Regions from separate parts of the Halobacillus sp. AWM4_238 genome, predicted to be linked through region 1. Evidence: riboswitches for the same ligand, from Rfam matches in the RefSeq annotation. Region 1 holds a riboswitch; the other holds the start of a gene.
What was found. A riboswitch is a leader RNA that binds a small molecule or an ion and turns the genes downstream of it on or off. The one in region 1 is predicted to bind S-adenosylmethionine.
Positions count from the first base shown of each region.

Region 2: it holds a riboswitch for S-adenosylmethionine, as region 1 does, so the genes downstream of both, ACXACN_RS13965 (methionine ABC transporter ATP-binding protein) here and msrA (peptide-methionine (S)-S-oxide reductase MsrA) in region 1, are expected to answer to the same signal.

Region 1 covers NZ_JBSWSY010000002.1:3,782,454-3,790,097, reverse strand. Annotated here, with positions in the region: gene ACXACN_RS18810 (peroxiredoxin-like family protein) at 1-205, opposite strand, end outside; gene eutH (ethanolamine utilization protein EutH) at 230-1,348, opposite strand; gene msrA (peptide-methionine (S)-S-oxide reductase MsrA) at 2,345-2,818, opposite strand; SAM riboswitch class I at 2,940-3,061, opposite strand; gene ACXACN_RS18795 (AIM24 family protein) at 3,230-3,922, opposite strand; gene ACXACN_RS18790 (alpha/beta hydrolase family protein) at 4,043-4,918, opposite strand; gene ACXACN_RS18785 (DinB family protein) at 5,098-5,586, shown strand; gene ACXACN_RS18780 (Na+/H+ antiporter NhaC family protein) at 5,640-7,124, opposite strand; gene ACXACN_RS18775 (GNAT family N-acetyltransferase) at 7,260-7,644, shown strand, end outside.
Region 2 covers NZ_JBSWSY010000002.1:2,800,390-2,808,033, forward strand. Annotated here, with positions in the region: gene ACXACN_RS13950 (M20 family metallopeptidase) at 1-163, opposite strand, end outside; gene ACXACN_RS13955 (MetQ/NlpA family ABC transporter substrate-binding protein) at 180-1,016, opposite strand; gene ACXACN_RS13960 (methionine ABC transporter permease) at 1,029-1,691, opposite strand; gene ACXACN_RS13965 (methionine ABC transporter ATP-binding protein) at 1,681-2,709, opposite strand; SAM riboswitch class I at 2,791-2,910, opposite strand; gene ACXACN_RS13970 (DUF302 domain-containing protein) at 3,369-3,752, shown strand; gene ACXACN_RS13975 (DUF421 domain-containing protein) at 3,814-4,527, opposite strand; gene ACXACN_RS13980 (metal-sensitive transcriptional regulator) at 4,681-4,938, shown strand; gene ACXACN_RS13985 (DsrE/DsrF/DrsH-like family protein) at 5,000-5,479, shown strand; gene ACXACN_RS13990 (rhodanese-like domain-containing protein) at 5,497-5,793, shown strand; gene ACXACN_RS13995 (sulfurtransferase TusA family protein) at 5,838-6,401, shown strand; gene ACXACN_RS14000 (MBL fold metallo-hydrolase) at 6,446-7,576, shown strand; gene ACXACN_RS14005 (sulfurtransferase TusA family protein) at 7,644-7,644, shown strand, end outside.

The DNA.
Region 1 (7,644 bases):
ACTGTTCATACAGCTCAACCGTTTCTCCCTTAGCGTCTGGCAAGTCGAAGTTCGGGGCTTTCACTCCCGCAGACAAGCCTTCTCCATCATCTGAAGCTTCCAGTTCATCAATCGCCTGCTTCATTTTTTCTTGAGTTTCTTCGGAAGCTGCTTTCTTGAATTTTTCAATATACTCGTTAAAATTTTCTCGCATTTCTGTCTTCATGAAAAAACTCCTTTTACAATAGATTCACTTTTCATTATAAAGAGATAAGAAACGTGAAGAAAATGATTTGCTTTCTCTGGTCATCCATAGAGCAAGACCTACCGCTAACAGCCCTGCTGTTAGTTTTCCAATCAATACAGGTAAAATCATGTCCTTTTCTACACTAGCGACAAACGCAAAATGGCTGCCGATGACAAACGCACCGCTGACAGCGAACGCTGCATTGACCGTCTTTCCTCGCACATCCATATCTTTCATCGTCGCTAACATTGGTAAGTGATGAGCCGTAGAAGCGATCAGACCTGTTAACGAGGTAGAATTCATGCCCCATTTTTCACTCAGCCGTCCAATGAATTTCTCTCCCCGCTGATTAATGAATGCGACCAGAGGGTAAGCGCCTGCTAATGTGACCGTAATCCTCCCGACAATGACCACCCCTTCGGATAAAGGAGCCATACCCGGTAAAACAACAACCCCCGTCAATGTTTCAATAATAATGAGAGCAAGACCAGTAATGATGATGATTTCAATTGTTTTTCCGAAATAAGAAAACAATCGGATGGTTACGTTGGTGAACAACCATAAACCCGCTCCTATAAAGACCGAAAGCAAAATAGCCGGTGTCAAATTACGTACCATCCACATCGCTTCATATCCTGCTACCGCCCCGCCGACGAAGCATCCGATCGGAACCGTAACTAAACCAGCTAGAATTCCCTTGGAAAAGTAAGGCCGGTCCTCCTTTTTAACAATCGTCAGCGCGACTGGAATGGTAAAAACAAGTGTAGGTCCCATCATCGTTCCGAGGAATGCCCAGGAAAAAGTGGCCGCTCCCTCTTCCATTGCCAGGGATTCAGCCAGCGGGTAAGCACCCATATCAATCGCAAGCATCATGGATGCAAACATGGCAGGATCCGCCCCGAACCATAAAAACAGAGGGCGGATGACAGGCGCAAGCCACTGGGACAGCACAGGAGCGAGGGAAATAATTCCCACCATGGAGAGAGCAAGCGGCCCCATCATCATGAAGGCTTCATAAAAACGCCATCCGAGAGAAAGACGATGATTGAGCACATAATAATCAAGCGCTCCGATTACCATAAACATGCACATGACCATTAAAATCGCATCATTTACCCACAAAGGCCCAGCCCCTTTCTTACGTTTTTCTATCCATATTCACCTGAAATTCTACGAAGGGTAGGGGTGATTCTAATACGGTTTTCTCCCCTGTCATTTCTCTAGTTACTAGTTTATCATTCAGATCCCCCATTGCCCCAACCTTTTGGAACATGCTTTGCTGCAGTCGTTAAACAATGTTCGGTGTGGGTTTTGAGAATATGTATCCTGTTGCCATGGCCAGCCTTTTTGCATAGCTTAAATCAAAGAATCGGCATCCTGCTTCAACAATATGGCAGTTTTCTTGAAGACTTGATTTCGAGACTTTTGTGGGAGTTTAGGGGCTCCGGGAAAAGGTTCGCTTTCCGTGGGCGAGTGATGAGCCTCCTCGAGCTAAAGCTCTGCGGGGTCTCATCTACCACGCACTTCCCACAGGAGTCTCACCGTTTCCCTCCGCCCTCTTTGCCAAGGAAGATTCTCGAAATCACTTCTGGAACAAGCAGCTTGAATGACTGAGGAAAGTAGATCATATAACCTCTCCACAACAGGCATTCAGAATTTATTAGCTTGATACAGAGCGCTTTATGCCTGCCTTTGGGGGCGAAATGGGAGACACTTCCTCTAGGTATAGGGGTTCGTTTCTCCTTACTATGAAAGGGGTGAATGGGAAACTGCGAGACTCCCGTGGGAGAAGGAGATAGGCGAGATCCCGCAGGACGCAGTCCGAGGAAGCTCGGCGCTCATCCACAGGAATGTGTTCAAATGCGGAATCGCCCTGGTAGACACGACTGGCATAAGCAGAACAGCAAAGGCATGTGTCCTTTCATGCCTTTGCTGTTCTGCTTATGACGCGAGTGTCTGGGCGATGGTGCTAGACGAGTTGCTTCCCAGCCACCCCTGACGCTCAACAAGGCAACGAACCCCGAGAACATCTCGAAACTGAGTCTTCCACAATCGGGAGCTTTAGTGGGATATTATTACACATGTAAAAAGGACCCTTGTTAGAGGGTCCTTTTGTTATTAGCCAATGGAGCATGCGGCAGAGCCGTGCTTTTGTAAATATTTCTGGTGATACTCTTCAGCTTCATAGAAGGTGGATGCTTCTTCTACATCTGTAACAATCGGACGTTTGAAGATCCCTTTTCCTTCCCACTCTTTGATTTTTTCTTCTGCAATGTACTTCTGACTAGCATCCGAATAAAAAATGACGGAACGGTATTGGTGACCTACATCCATTCCCTGTTTGTTACGGGAAGTCGGGTCGTGAGCTTCAAAAAAGATATTCACAAGTTCTGCATAGGTGATGACAGTCGGATCGTAGTTTATTTTGACAGATTCCGCGTGTCCACTTTTACCTGCTTTGACTTGTTCGTATGTTGGGTTATCCAGGTGGCCGCCAATATAACCGACCTTTGTTTCTGTAACCCCTTCGAATTTCTCAAAAAACGCTTCTACTCCCCAAAAACATCCTGCACCGAAAATAGCTGTCGCCATATATCATCTTTCCTTTCCCTTAACGCAACTTCTATCGAGAGCCTTGACGGTTATGGTGCTTACACGAAAAGACCCCTTTTCTTATCCAGTAAGAAAAGGGGTCGCTAATATCCGCACGATCCTCTCATCTCTTAGAATGTTAATACATTCTACAGGAATTGGCACCGTTCTTGTCAATCCGTAGATTGATTCGATGGTTGCCGGGCATCAAAGGGCCAGTCCCTCCGCCTCTCTGGATAAGAAGTTTCCGTTATTTATTTTTGTTAGTACCCATAGTACTACGTATTTGTAACGAAGTAAAGGATAACAGGTTAAAAATCTCTAATAAAAGCACATAATGTCTTTCTTTTGATTTTATTATATTCAAAGACTACCATGCTCATGCCTGTCTGTAAAAAAATCCGCTTCTGTTTAGCTCTGTCCTGTTGTGTAAACTTCCTCAAACGGCTGCACGATCACAAACCCATCTCCTTCAAACTCCATTTGAATGGATTCCCCGCTTCCACGTCCAATCAGCGTTTTAAAACTGATGTCTGTTTTGAAGTTTGGTTCCAAGTGTCCGGACCAGGCAACAGTAGCATGCGGGTCGGTAATGACAGGTTCCCCTGGACGTACCAGCAAGGTCAATGGTTCATAGTGCGATGTGATAGCGACGCGTCCACTACCACTAAGGGTTACATTAAATAAACCACCAGAAACCATTCCGGCTACTTTTTTCATTAGTTTGATATCCCAATCAATGCTAGGTTCAAAGGCAAGAAGATCGTTGCCATTCACTGTGATGGTCTCATTATCCAGATCAAAAATAGTAATTTTCTTCCCCTGATCCGCAAGATAAAGACGACCACGACCTGTAGCCTTCATTAAAGAACTCCCTTCGCCGGTCATTGCTTTTTTAAATAAGCGACCAACGCCATGTTCAAGGATGCCCTCTCTTTCAAATTTGATGTTTCCATTATAGGAAATCATCGCGCCCGCCTTAGCCCACACTTGATCAAGTAGATTCACCTCAAGAATTCTCGGGGTTTCCAGCTCAAAATAATCATTCTCTGATTCATCCTGCTTTGTTTTTCTAATAAATTCATCAATGGAGTAGTCGCTCATCATCTGTTCCTCCTTATCGTCTTCTATGGTTATTTATACATCTATTTCATTCTATACCACGAACCATCCGTTTTGACTCTTACAGTTACTCCTATAAGTAGAGGGACGATAGAAATTACACTACTTTTCGTCCAAATGAGAATCAAACCATTGCAACACTTCAGGGGCATACGCCTTGAAATGCAAGCTCAGACTGTGGTCCCCATTCTCATATTCCATGTACCGATGAAGATCATGCTCACGTTCCATATGATCTGCAAACATTCGCGCCTGCTCAACCGGAACGGTCCGGTCTCTTTCTCCGTGAAGCATCAATGTGGGGACATCCATGTCTTCCACCCAATGGATTGGAGCAAGTTCACGATACCAATCCTGATCACCCCGAGGCTCTCCTAATAACTGTTCGATTTGCTCTTGAACAGGTTCTGGTTGAGTTAGGTACAATTGTTTCAAATCACTAATGGCTCCAACCACAGCAACAGCATCAACCTCTATGTCTTGTTGAACCGCGAGCATGCTCATCCATCCACCGCGGGAGTACCCAAGCATGACCGTTCGTTCGTCATCGACATGATCCAACTCTGCCCCCACCTTCTTTAAATCCATCACATCAAGGACAAAGTCTTCCTTATTGGATGGCTCAAACTTTCCTTCGGCATTCTCCCTATAATGAGTCGCTAGTACTACATATCCCTGTTTTGCCCAGTAGGAAAGATTTTTTAGCTCTTGAGCATCTGTCAACGAACTTTCTCCCAACCCTCCACGATTGTGAATGAGTAACGGAAGACGGCCTTCTTTTTCATCTGGCTCAATCCAGAGACCCGGAATTTCAGCTCCACCGCTAGTGTATGTAATGGAATATCCTGTAACACCTGGTACACCAATTTCTACCTCTTCCTTACTCCGCAGAACAGTATCTTCTTTAGCATCTACAAAAAATACAACAGCACCTATGAAACAAAGAAAAGCCAAGAAAGCTCCAACCAGCTTCTTCACCTTATCCCCTCCTTTATTCGATTGGAATAATTTGTATGACCTGGTCATGCAATATTTTCCTGTTCTTATCTTTACGATAGGTGGTGTGAAAGGTTTCAACTTTGGAGGAGCTGGGGAGAGAAACTTTTACTAGAGTTGTGATAGACTCGAATTAACTTCACTTGAAAGGGAGAATTTGTATGTATGGCTTAGATGAGAAGAGAAGTGAACTGCTCCAATTTGTTGAACAAGTTTCAGAGCAAGAAGCATCCGTTAAGCCTGAAGGAAATCGCTGGTCCATCCTTGAAGTTTTAGAACACCTATACTTAATGGAACAATTAATTGTTTACCAGATCAATCAGTCGCTCAAACAAGGGGATACTCAACAAGCGACAAAAAAACCGATCCATAAGACAACTAACCGCGATTATAAAGTCGAGGCACCAGAGGCCGTTCAACCAAAAGGGGAATTCAATTCATTGGATGATGCGAAAGAAGGCTTGAAAAAGACGCGAGAAGCGACTCTATTCCTCATCCACAATAAGGATGAAGAAACATTGCAAAACCGTGTATATCCTCACCCCTCTTTCGGTGATATGAACTTAGAACAATGGGTAGAGTTTATCGGTTGGCACGAGCTACGCCATTTGGATCAAATGAAAGAAGTAAAAGCCCACATTCATGCATAAATGAAAACAACCCCCTGAGTCTATGACTCGGGGGTTACTTGTATCTTATCTTTTTACTTATTAAAATCTGCCGGCTTTACTTCTTCTCCGTTTTCACCGGTGTAACGAAGTCCCCAGCCTGTCCATGCTGCAATGAACATGACAATCAATAACAACCAGCCCTGAAATACGAAGGGAAAGACTTCTCCGGGACCGACAACCGGAAGGAAATCGTACTGATCGGCAGCTCCCTGGACCGTAGCCCATGCGAGCAGGACACCTCCACTCCAAGGAAAGATATAGCCAAGAGAAGATGTGACCGTATCCAGCAAGTTTGCTCTTCGGTATGCATGGATTTTCATTTCCGTTCCTAACTTACGAACGAACGGTGCCGCAGCAATTTCAGCCGCTGTGTTGATGGTGATAAACACGTTCAAGAATGCGACAATTCCGAAAATGGAAAGTTCAGCACGTCGAACGACATTATTGATCAGCTTCAAGAAGAAGTTCTTAATGACATCCATTGTACCTGCAACATCCAAAAGGTAAGCGGCAGCTAATATGAAGAGAATCAAAATAGCCATATTGAAATAGCCACTGATTCCATCAATCAACGCGCCTTCAATCACTGCTTCACCGGCATCGTTTTTATGGATATGCAATACTTCCTTCAAAGAATTTCCGGAAAGGAAGATGAACACAGCTGCTGCCAAGATTCCGTAAGACAGTGATGTCAAAAGATGATGACCGCTTAAGGCTAAGTATAGGACGAGTACAAAGGGTGCCAACATAAGAAGCCCTTCAGGTGAAACTTCATTTTGAAGGTCAGTGACCACTTGCTGACTGCCCATATCTCCACCACCACCAAAAATCACAAATAAAATGAAAGCTGGAATGGCTGCTGTGATGGAATATTTGAAGCGTGAACGCACAACTCCCGGAACATCAGCATCCTGTGTTGTCGCAGAAACAATTGTAGTGTCTGATACAGGTGCCAGATTATCCCCAAAGACGGCTCCACTTAAAATGGCCGCAAGCAGAATGACAGGATCTGCTCCTAAAATCACGCCCGCAGGATACATCAAGACTCCAAATGTCGCTACCGTACCGTAACCCGTACCGACAGCAGTGGAAAACAATCCCGCTAAAAGAAAGGTGATTCCTACAAAAGCTCCCCCTTCCAACCCGGATTGAAAACCGGCCCATATAAGACCGTCCACTAATCCACCAGCGGACAACATGTTTGCAAACATCCCTGCCCAAAACCAGGCAAGAATCGCAACGACTCCTACAGGCTGGGCCATGCCGGAAATCAAACTTTGAGCATAGTCGGACCATGTGGATTTACATAAAAATAGACCGATGGCAATTCCAATGACCATCCCTAAAACTAAGGCCTGTTCTGTCACAAGGCCTGTGACACTTAATACAATCGCCCATATGATGAAAAAAACTAAAGGAATGGTAGCACTAAAGACACCACCACGAAATTCTAACTTCCGGATGTCTTTTTCTCCTACCGCTTCATCTATGACCTGTTCTTTTTCTTTATCTGCCACTAGATTCCCTCCTTTACCAACGTTAACTTTACAATAGATTATCATCCCATGTGTATAGATGTAATGTCACGAGTTTTTTCATAATTTTTCAATAATAGTGTATCATCGATAAAAAAGCTAGGAAGGAGATGGAACATGCTGCAATTAATCCCTTTTCAAGAAGAAGATTTCCAAGCTTTAATCAATTGGATTGATTCACCAAGATTTCTCATGCAGTGGGGAGGGCCGATGTTCGACTATCCATTAACCCACACACAGCTCATGGATTACAAAGATGCAGAAGATCGACGGGCTTTCCAAGTCTATGATCCGGAACTAAATAAAACCATCGGTCACCTTTCCATCGGCCGGATCAATAAAGACAAAAAGGAGGGACGAATCGGAAAAGTGATTGTATCTCCTGAGTATAGAGGGAAAGGTTATGGAAACCATATGATCCAGCTGATATCCACGTACGCCTTTCAGACACTCGAACTTGAAAAGGTCACTTTAGGTGTTTTTGACTTCAACAAAGGAGCGA
Region 2 (7,644 bases), 980 kb from region 1:
CTGCTTCAAGAAGCGTTTGGAGCTGTTGAGAAGCATAGTATTCTTCATTCCCCACTTCCGGGTTTGAGTGAATAAGGTGACTGGTTTCTATATACGTCGGTTGTTGTTTCTTTATATTTGCTAAGAGGGTGTCCTCCAGGGACTGATATAATTCTATACTCATACGAGTGAAAGCTCCTTTACCAACCAATTTCTTTTAATGGAACAAACGTCGGAATCAGCGATTGGTTATAAACTTCTTCGATATGTTGGGCTACATCTTCTTGCTGATAAATCTCCACAATTTTTTGATATGTTTCATTATCTGTTTCATCTGCACGAGCAGCAATGATGTTAATGTAAGGTTGTGCTGTCTCATCTTCAATCGCAATCGCATCCTCTACAGGTACAAATCCTGCTTCCACAGCGACACCATTATTGATGATCGATGCTGCTACATCAGGAAGAACACGCGGCGTCTGAGCTGCAACAATCGGTTCGAAAGTCAAATTTTTAGGGTTTTCTTCAATCTTGCTCAAATCCCCATTTCCATCAAAGTCATCAGGGAGACCAATTAAGCCTGACTCTTGGAGAAGGAGCAACGCACGCCCCATGTTTGTCGCTTCTTTCGGTAATGCGATGGAGCTTCCGTCAGGGATTTCACTGACATCTTCGTATTGATCAGAATAAATACCCATCGGCGCAATCAAGGTCGTACCAATAGGAGCAAGATCCAGGTTATGTTCCTTAATGAATGAATCAAAATAAGAAACGGTTTGGAAAGCGTTCAAATCAATATCTCCATCCGCAAGAGCCATATTCGGTCGTACATAATCGGCGAATTCAACGAGTTCAATTTCAATATTCTCATTTGCGGCTTTTTCTTTGATTTTCTCCCAAATCGGCACGCCAGACCCATTCAATCCAACTTTGACTTTCTTCGTTTCTTCAGAAGCTGCTCCACTTTCGTTCGAACAACCGGCAAGCAAAATCCCAACAGTCAGTAAAATACTTAGTGTAACGATCCATTTTTTCATAATTAAAACCTCCTATTGTCTACGAATCTTTTTAGATGTGAAATTTCCAATCGTTTGTGTGATTTGCACAATGAGTACAAGCAATAATACGGTGGCAATCATAATGTCCGTTTCAAAACGTTGATACCCATAAGAGATAGCAAGATCCCCAAGTCCTCCCCCGCCGACAAATCCAGCCATGGCGGAAGCGCCGACAAGGCCAATGGTTGCAATCGTCAAATTAAGAACGATGGAGCTTAACGCTTCAGGTATGTAAACACGACGAATAATCTGCCACGGGGTTGCACCCATTGCTTCAGCCGCCTCGATCACGCCTGGCTTCACTTCAAGTAAACTACTTTCTACTAACCTAGCAATATAAGGGGCTGAGAAAATAACCAACGGTACAACGGCTGCTGCTGTACCTATAGACGAACCAACAATTAACCTCGTAAATGGCAAAATGGCCACGAGCAGAATGATGAAAGGAATGGAACGGAAAAAGTTAACGACCGAGCTGAAGGAACCGAAAAGCGTTTTGTTTTCTAACAAACCTCCCTGCCTCGTAACGACTAGGATGATCCCTAACGGTAAACCGATTAAAGTAGCTGCCAATAATGAGATTCCAACCATCAAAATGGTTTGATACGTCGCCTCCCAAATTCTTGGCCAAAATTCCATTAAGTTAACCTGCATGGGAAGTCACCTCCTGTACAGATACTCTTTGTTGAATATGGTTAATCACTCGTAAGATTTCTTGGTCCGGCCCCTGAAGTTCCACAACGAGATGACCGAACGGTATTCCTTGAAGCTCCGTAATTTGTCCAAACAGTACGTTAACTTCCACATCAAATCTTTTAGACACTTGAGATAGAACGGGTTCTCCGGCACTTTCATCAACAAAAGTCACACGATAAATATGCCTTGAAGAACCCCTTTCCTCGATTCCATTTAGTATTGAAGCGGGGATGTCATTTTCCATCACGGTCTTCACAAAGTTTTTCGTGGTTGGATGTTGAGGACTGGAAAACAAATCAAAGATCGATCCTTTTTCAATAACCCGTCCACTTTCCATTACAGCAATGCGGTCACACACTTCACGGACCACATTCATTTCATGTGTAATCATCAAAATCGTTATGCCATATTCATCGCGTACCTTCCGCAATAGCTTCAGAATTGACTTCGTCGTTTCAGGATCAAGGGCTGATGTTGCTTCATCACAAAGCAAAATTTCAGGAGAAGTTGCTAAAGCTCTGGCGATTCCCACCCTTTGCTTCTGCCCTCCGGATAACTCTTCCGGATACTGTTTCGCTTTATCGGACAATCCGACAAATTCGAGAATTTCTGCTACTCTTCGATCGATTTCTTTTTTCGGTGTCCCTGATAAAGAAAGTGGGAAAGCCACATTATGGTGAACCGTCTTTGATTCAAGCAAGTTAAAATGTTGAAAGATCATCCCAATCCGCTTCCTTACTTGTCTTAAGTCTGGTTTTGAAAGCTGCGTCAAATCCTCACCATTGACCAGCACCCTTCCCTCTGTGGGGCGTTCGAGTAAATTGACCAAACGGATCAGGGTACTCTTACCAGCTCCACTAAAGCCGATCACACCAAAAATTTCTCCCTTATGTACAGTCAAGTCCACTTGATCCACAGCACGCAAGTCGCTCCCATTGTGCTGATAAACCTTCGAAACATCTTCGAATTGAATCATTCTGTCCCTCCTAGACGCAAAAAGAGCCCCTCTTCTAAAAAATAAGAAGAGGGGCTCTCAATATGTATGAGATACCGTCTCTTCTCATCTTTCACATGCATCCGCACATGCTGGAGTTGGCACAGTTTCTGATCGTTTCGACGGATCAGTTCCGCTGCCGAGGTTTCGTAGGGCCAGTCCCTCCACCTCTCTAGATAAGAAGAAAAGTCATTTGCTTTTTTATTGATGTTGCCAATCATAATACAGCAAAAAAGCTTTGTCAATTTAATTCACTAAACTTTCCGAATTTTTCATAGTAGGACTACGCTATTTCTTCCCTATAGTTATTAAGCAATATGGCAGGATTCTTTAAGACTCGATTTCGAGATGTTTTTTTGAGTGGATGGGGGCTGCGGGGAATAGCTCGCTTTCCGCGGGAGCGCGGTGAGCCTCCTATGGGACGTGTGGGACAGGTGGGACCCCGGAAGGCGTAGCCTGAGGAGGCTCACCGCCCGCCCCATGGAAAGCGAACAGTTTCCCGGAGCCCCTAAACTCACCCAAACATATCGAAACGGAGTCTTACACAAACGGGAGATTTAGTGAAATATAATTATTTGAGAGATTACCCTAATACCTTAATGGGTATAGATAAGGAGAACTAATTACCAAGGAGGTATTTCATGTTTCACTATACGGTGGAAACGGACAAAGGGATGTATGAAGCGATTGAGAGTCTTGAGGCTAATCTCAAAGAAGCAAAGTTCGGGGTGTTATGGACCTTTGACATCAAAGATAAGCTTCATGAAAAAGGATTGGAATTTGAAAAAGAATTTAAAGTCTTGGAAGTTTGTAACCCTGTAGAAGCGCAACGCGTGTTAAATGAAAACGTATTGGCTGGTTATTTCCTCCCTTGTAAAATGGTTATCTATGTAGAAGGAAACAAAACAAAAATCGGTATGCCTAAGCCGACTTCTCTTACTCAAATGGTTGAGGATGAAAACATTCAAGAGATGGCAAGTGACATTGAAGAACGTTTGAAGGTTTGTATGGATCAAAGTGTATAACCAAATGAAAGAGCTGCTATTTTAGCGGCTCTTTTCTTTTAAATCTCATTATCAAAAAATATCAATGTTCAATAGGAGGTAAAGACTCTGCTTTTTTTCCTTTTAATGAAAAGTAAAACTCACCCTGGCTGGTAAGCGCACCATAAAACACCTCCGAGACATCATGGGTACCCAGCTTGGTACGTAACCAATCCATGTCCCGACCTGCGCGAGCTAAAAGATCTTGTTGCATTTGTCCATCCAGAATAAGGGGGATGTCATAACCCCCACCCCTATATGGGAACCCCATATCTTCTCGGGTTACGGCTTCTTTGGCATTTTTCAGTTTAATGGACAGTTGGCCGTTCGGTTCAATGATGCCAAGTTCAACATTATTGATTTCAAATACATTTTGCTCTCTGAGCATGTGTGTAATATTATCAAGAGAATATTGAATGCGGGAGATGTTCTCTTCAATCATTTCCCCCTCGAAAATAACGATCGTCGGCTCAAAAGTCAGGAGTTTCCCTACTTTCCTGTTTCGTAATTTTAACGTTACGATGAATTTTTGTAAGAGAGCAATGAAAACAATAGCCGTCACGGTATGTACATGATCAATCTTAGGGTCAGCAATATCCGCCCCTACAACAGAACCAAGAACAAGCACTACCAAAAAGTCGAATACAGGTAATTCTCCAATTGATCTTTTTCCCATAAATAACCCTACTCCCAGGAGTAATGGCAAGATGGTCATGATCCTTCCAATCACTTTAAGTGTTTCCATCCACATATCCATGTTCTTCACCTCTCCCTTATCTTTACACGGGGTATGATCCCTTATCCAAAAAAATACGTACCGGGGTGTTGACAATATACCTAACGGGGTATATGATTAGTCATGTACTGTTCAACAGCGACAGAAAATAACTTCACAAGGGAGGTCAATTCGATGGAATACAACAACGCAATGAAGAACAGAGTGAAACGTCTAGAAGGTCAGTTACGAGGCGTTTTGAAAATGATGGAAGAAAACAAAGACTGTAAAGATGTCATTACGCAGCTTTCCGCTTCCAGAAGTGCGATTGACCGTGCGATCGGGCTCGTGGTTAGCTCCAACCTTGTGGAGTGCATCCAGGAAGCTGAAGATCAAAAAAACAAAGAAGCTTCAATCAACGAAGCCGTTCAACTGCTTGTCAAAAGCAGATAAATTTTTTTACAATCTAATATACCCATACGCGTATATCTATATTAAACAAGGAGGATGAAACATGTCTGAAACAAAAAAGACGAATATTATCTTATTCAGCGGGGATTATGATAAGGCAATGGCTGCCTATATCATCGCAAACGGGGCAGCCGCTTACGATCACGAAGTAACGATTTTCCACACATTTTGGGGACTGAACGCCCTTCGAAAGGATGAAAACATCCAAGTGAAGAAAGGGTTCATGGAAAAAATGTTTGGCAAAATGATGCCGCGTGGAGCAGATAAGATGGGCATTTCCAAAATGAACTTTGCAGGATTCGGTCCTAAGATGATTAAAGATGTCATAAAAAAACACAATGCGATGCCATTGCCAGATCTTATAGAAATGGCTCAAGAACAAGAAGTCAATTTGGTCGCATGTACAATGACCATGGACCTTTTAGGCTTGCAAAAGGAAGAATTACTAGATGACATTCAATACGCAGGTGTTGCTGCATACCTTGCAGATGCAGAAAACGGCAATGTTAACCTGTTTATCTAATTAAGGAGGAATCAATAATGAAAACAATGACAGCAAAAGAAGTGGAACAACAACGATCTGAAGGTAAAGAACTAAACATTATCGATGTCCGTGAAGATGAAGAAGTAGCAGAAGGAATGATTCCTGGTGCCAAACACATCGCTCTAGGTACTGTCGAAGAGCGTGCAGATGAATTGGATAAGGATAAATCTTATATTATGGTTTGCCGTTCTGGCGGTCGCAGTGGCCGTGCTTCCCAAATCCTTGAAGACAAAGGATTCGATGTGACGAACATGGAAGGCGGCATGATGAGCTGGGAAGGTCCTACAAAATAAATAATTGAACGATATACCTTAAAGGGTAGAGGAGGAATGTAAGAATGGAATTGAAAACAGATCTTACGTTAGATGCCAAAGGATTAGCTTGTCCTATGCCTATTGTGAAGACGAAGAAAACAATGAAGGACATCGAAGCTGGTCAAGTCCTTGAAATTCAAGCCACAGACAAAGGGTCTAAAGCAGACCTTGAAGCTTGGGCGAAAAGTGCAGGCCATCAGTACTTGGGTACGATTGAAGAGGGAGACGTACTCAAGCACTATGTCCGCAAATCCAGCAATGAAGAAGAACAAGAGAAAAAACATCCTAATGTCGTAAACAACGAAGAATTGGATGCTCTTCGCAGTAACAATGACGTCCTAGTATTAGACGTGCGCGAATCGGCAGAGTATGCCTTTGATCATATCCCTGAAGCAACGTCTATTCCACTTGGAGAACTTGATGAACGTGCAGATGAACTGGATCGTACGAAGAATGTTTATATCGTTTGCCGTACAGGAAGCCGCAGTGACCTCGCTGCTCAGAAGCTTACGGAAAAAGGTTTTGAGAATGTTTACAATGTCGTTCCAGGCATGAGTGGCTGGAATGGCAAAACTACGAAGCTTTAATTCTATATTTTTTTATAAAAACTAATACCCCAGGAGGTAATAAGATGACGGTTAAAAACATGACGGTAAAAGAAATTACGAATAAAGTGTTGAATAATGAAGAGCTATTCCTTCTTGATGTACGAACAGAAGATGCATACCAAGACTGGAAAATCGAAGGCAAAAACTTCTCTTATTTGAACGTTCCTTATTTCGATCTCCTTGATGGTGTCGAAGAAATCGTAGATCAGCTGCCCAAAGATAAAGAGATTGCTGTCGTTTGTGCCAAAGGCGGCTCATCCCAAATGGTTGCTGAAATGCTTGTGGAAGAAGGATTCGAAAATGTTTACTCCGTAGAAGGCGGAATGAAAGCCTGGAGTGAGCACTTGGAGCCGGTCAAAGTCAATGACCTGAAAGATGGCGGCGAGCTTTATCAGTTCGTACGTATCGGTAAAGGCTGCCTTTCCTACATGGTCGTATCTAACGGAGAAGCAGCGATCATCGACTCTACCAGAATGACAGATGTGTATGTTGATTTTGCTAAAGAATTGGATGTTAAAATCACGAACGTCTTTGATACGCACTTGCACGCCGATCACATTTCTGGTGGACGTAAGATTGCAGAACAAACAGGTGCCACGTACTGGTTGCCCCCAGAAGATGCGGGTGATGTGACATTCCATTACCAACCACTTCGTGATGGAGACCATGTCACGGTAGGAGATACAAACATTGATATTCATGCGTTGTATTCTCCTGGCCACACGAAAGGATCTACTTCTTTCGTCGTGGATGATCAATATCTGATGACAGGCGACATCCTGTTTATCGACTCTATCGGACGACCGGACCTTGCCGGCAAAGCCGATGACTGGGTGATGGATTTAAGAGAAACCCTTTATACACGTTATAAAGAGCTTTCTGACCAACTGATCGTCCTTCCTGCTCACTTCATGATCATGGATGAGTTGAACGAAGACGGTACCGTCGCTGAAAAACTAGGGACCCTTTTTGAAAAGAACCATGGTTTGAACATTGATGATCAAGATGAGTTCAGAAAAATGGTGACAGAGAATCTGCCACCTCAACCAAACGCTTATCAAGAGATCCGTAAAACAAATATGGGTAAAATCAGCCCAGACAATGAAGAACAGCGTGAAATGGAAATCGGTCCGAACCGTTGTGCTGTAAGGTAAAAACTCATAAGCCTGGGAACCCAGGCTCCCCTACTATTAATTAATAAACATTTGGAGGTATTCAATTA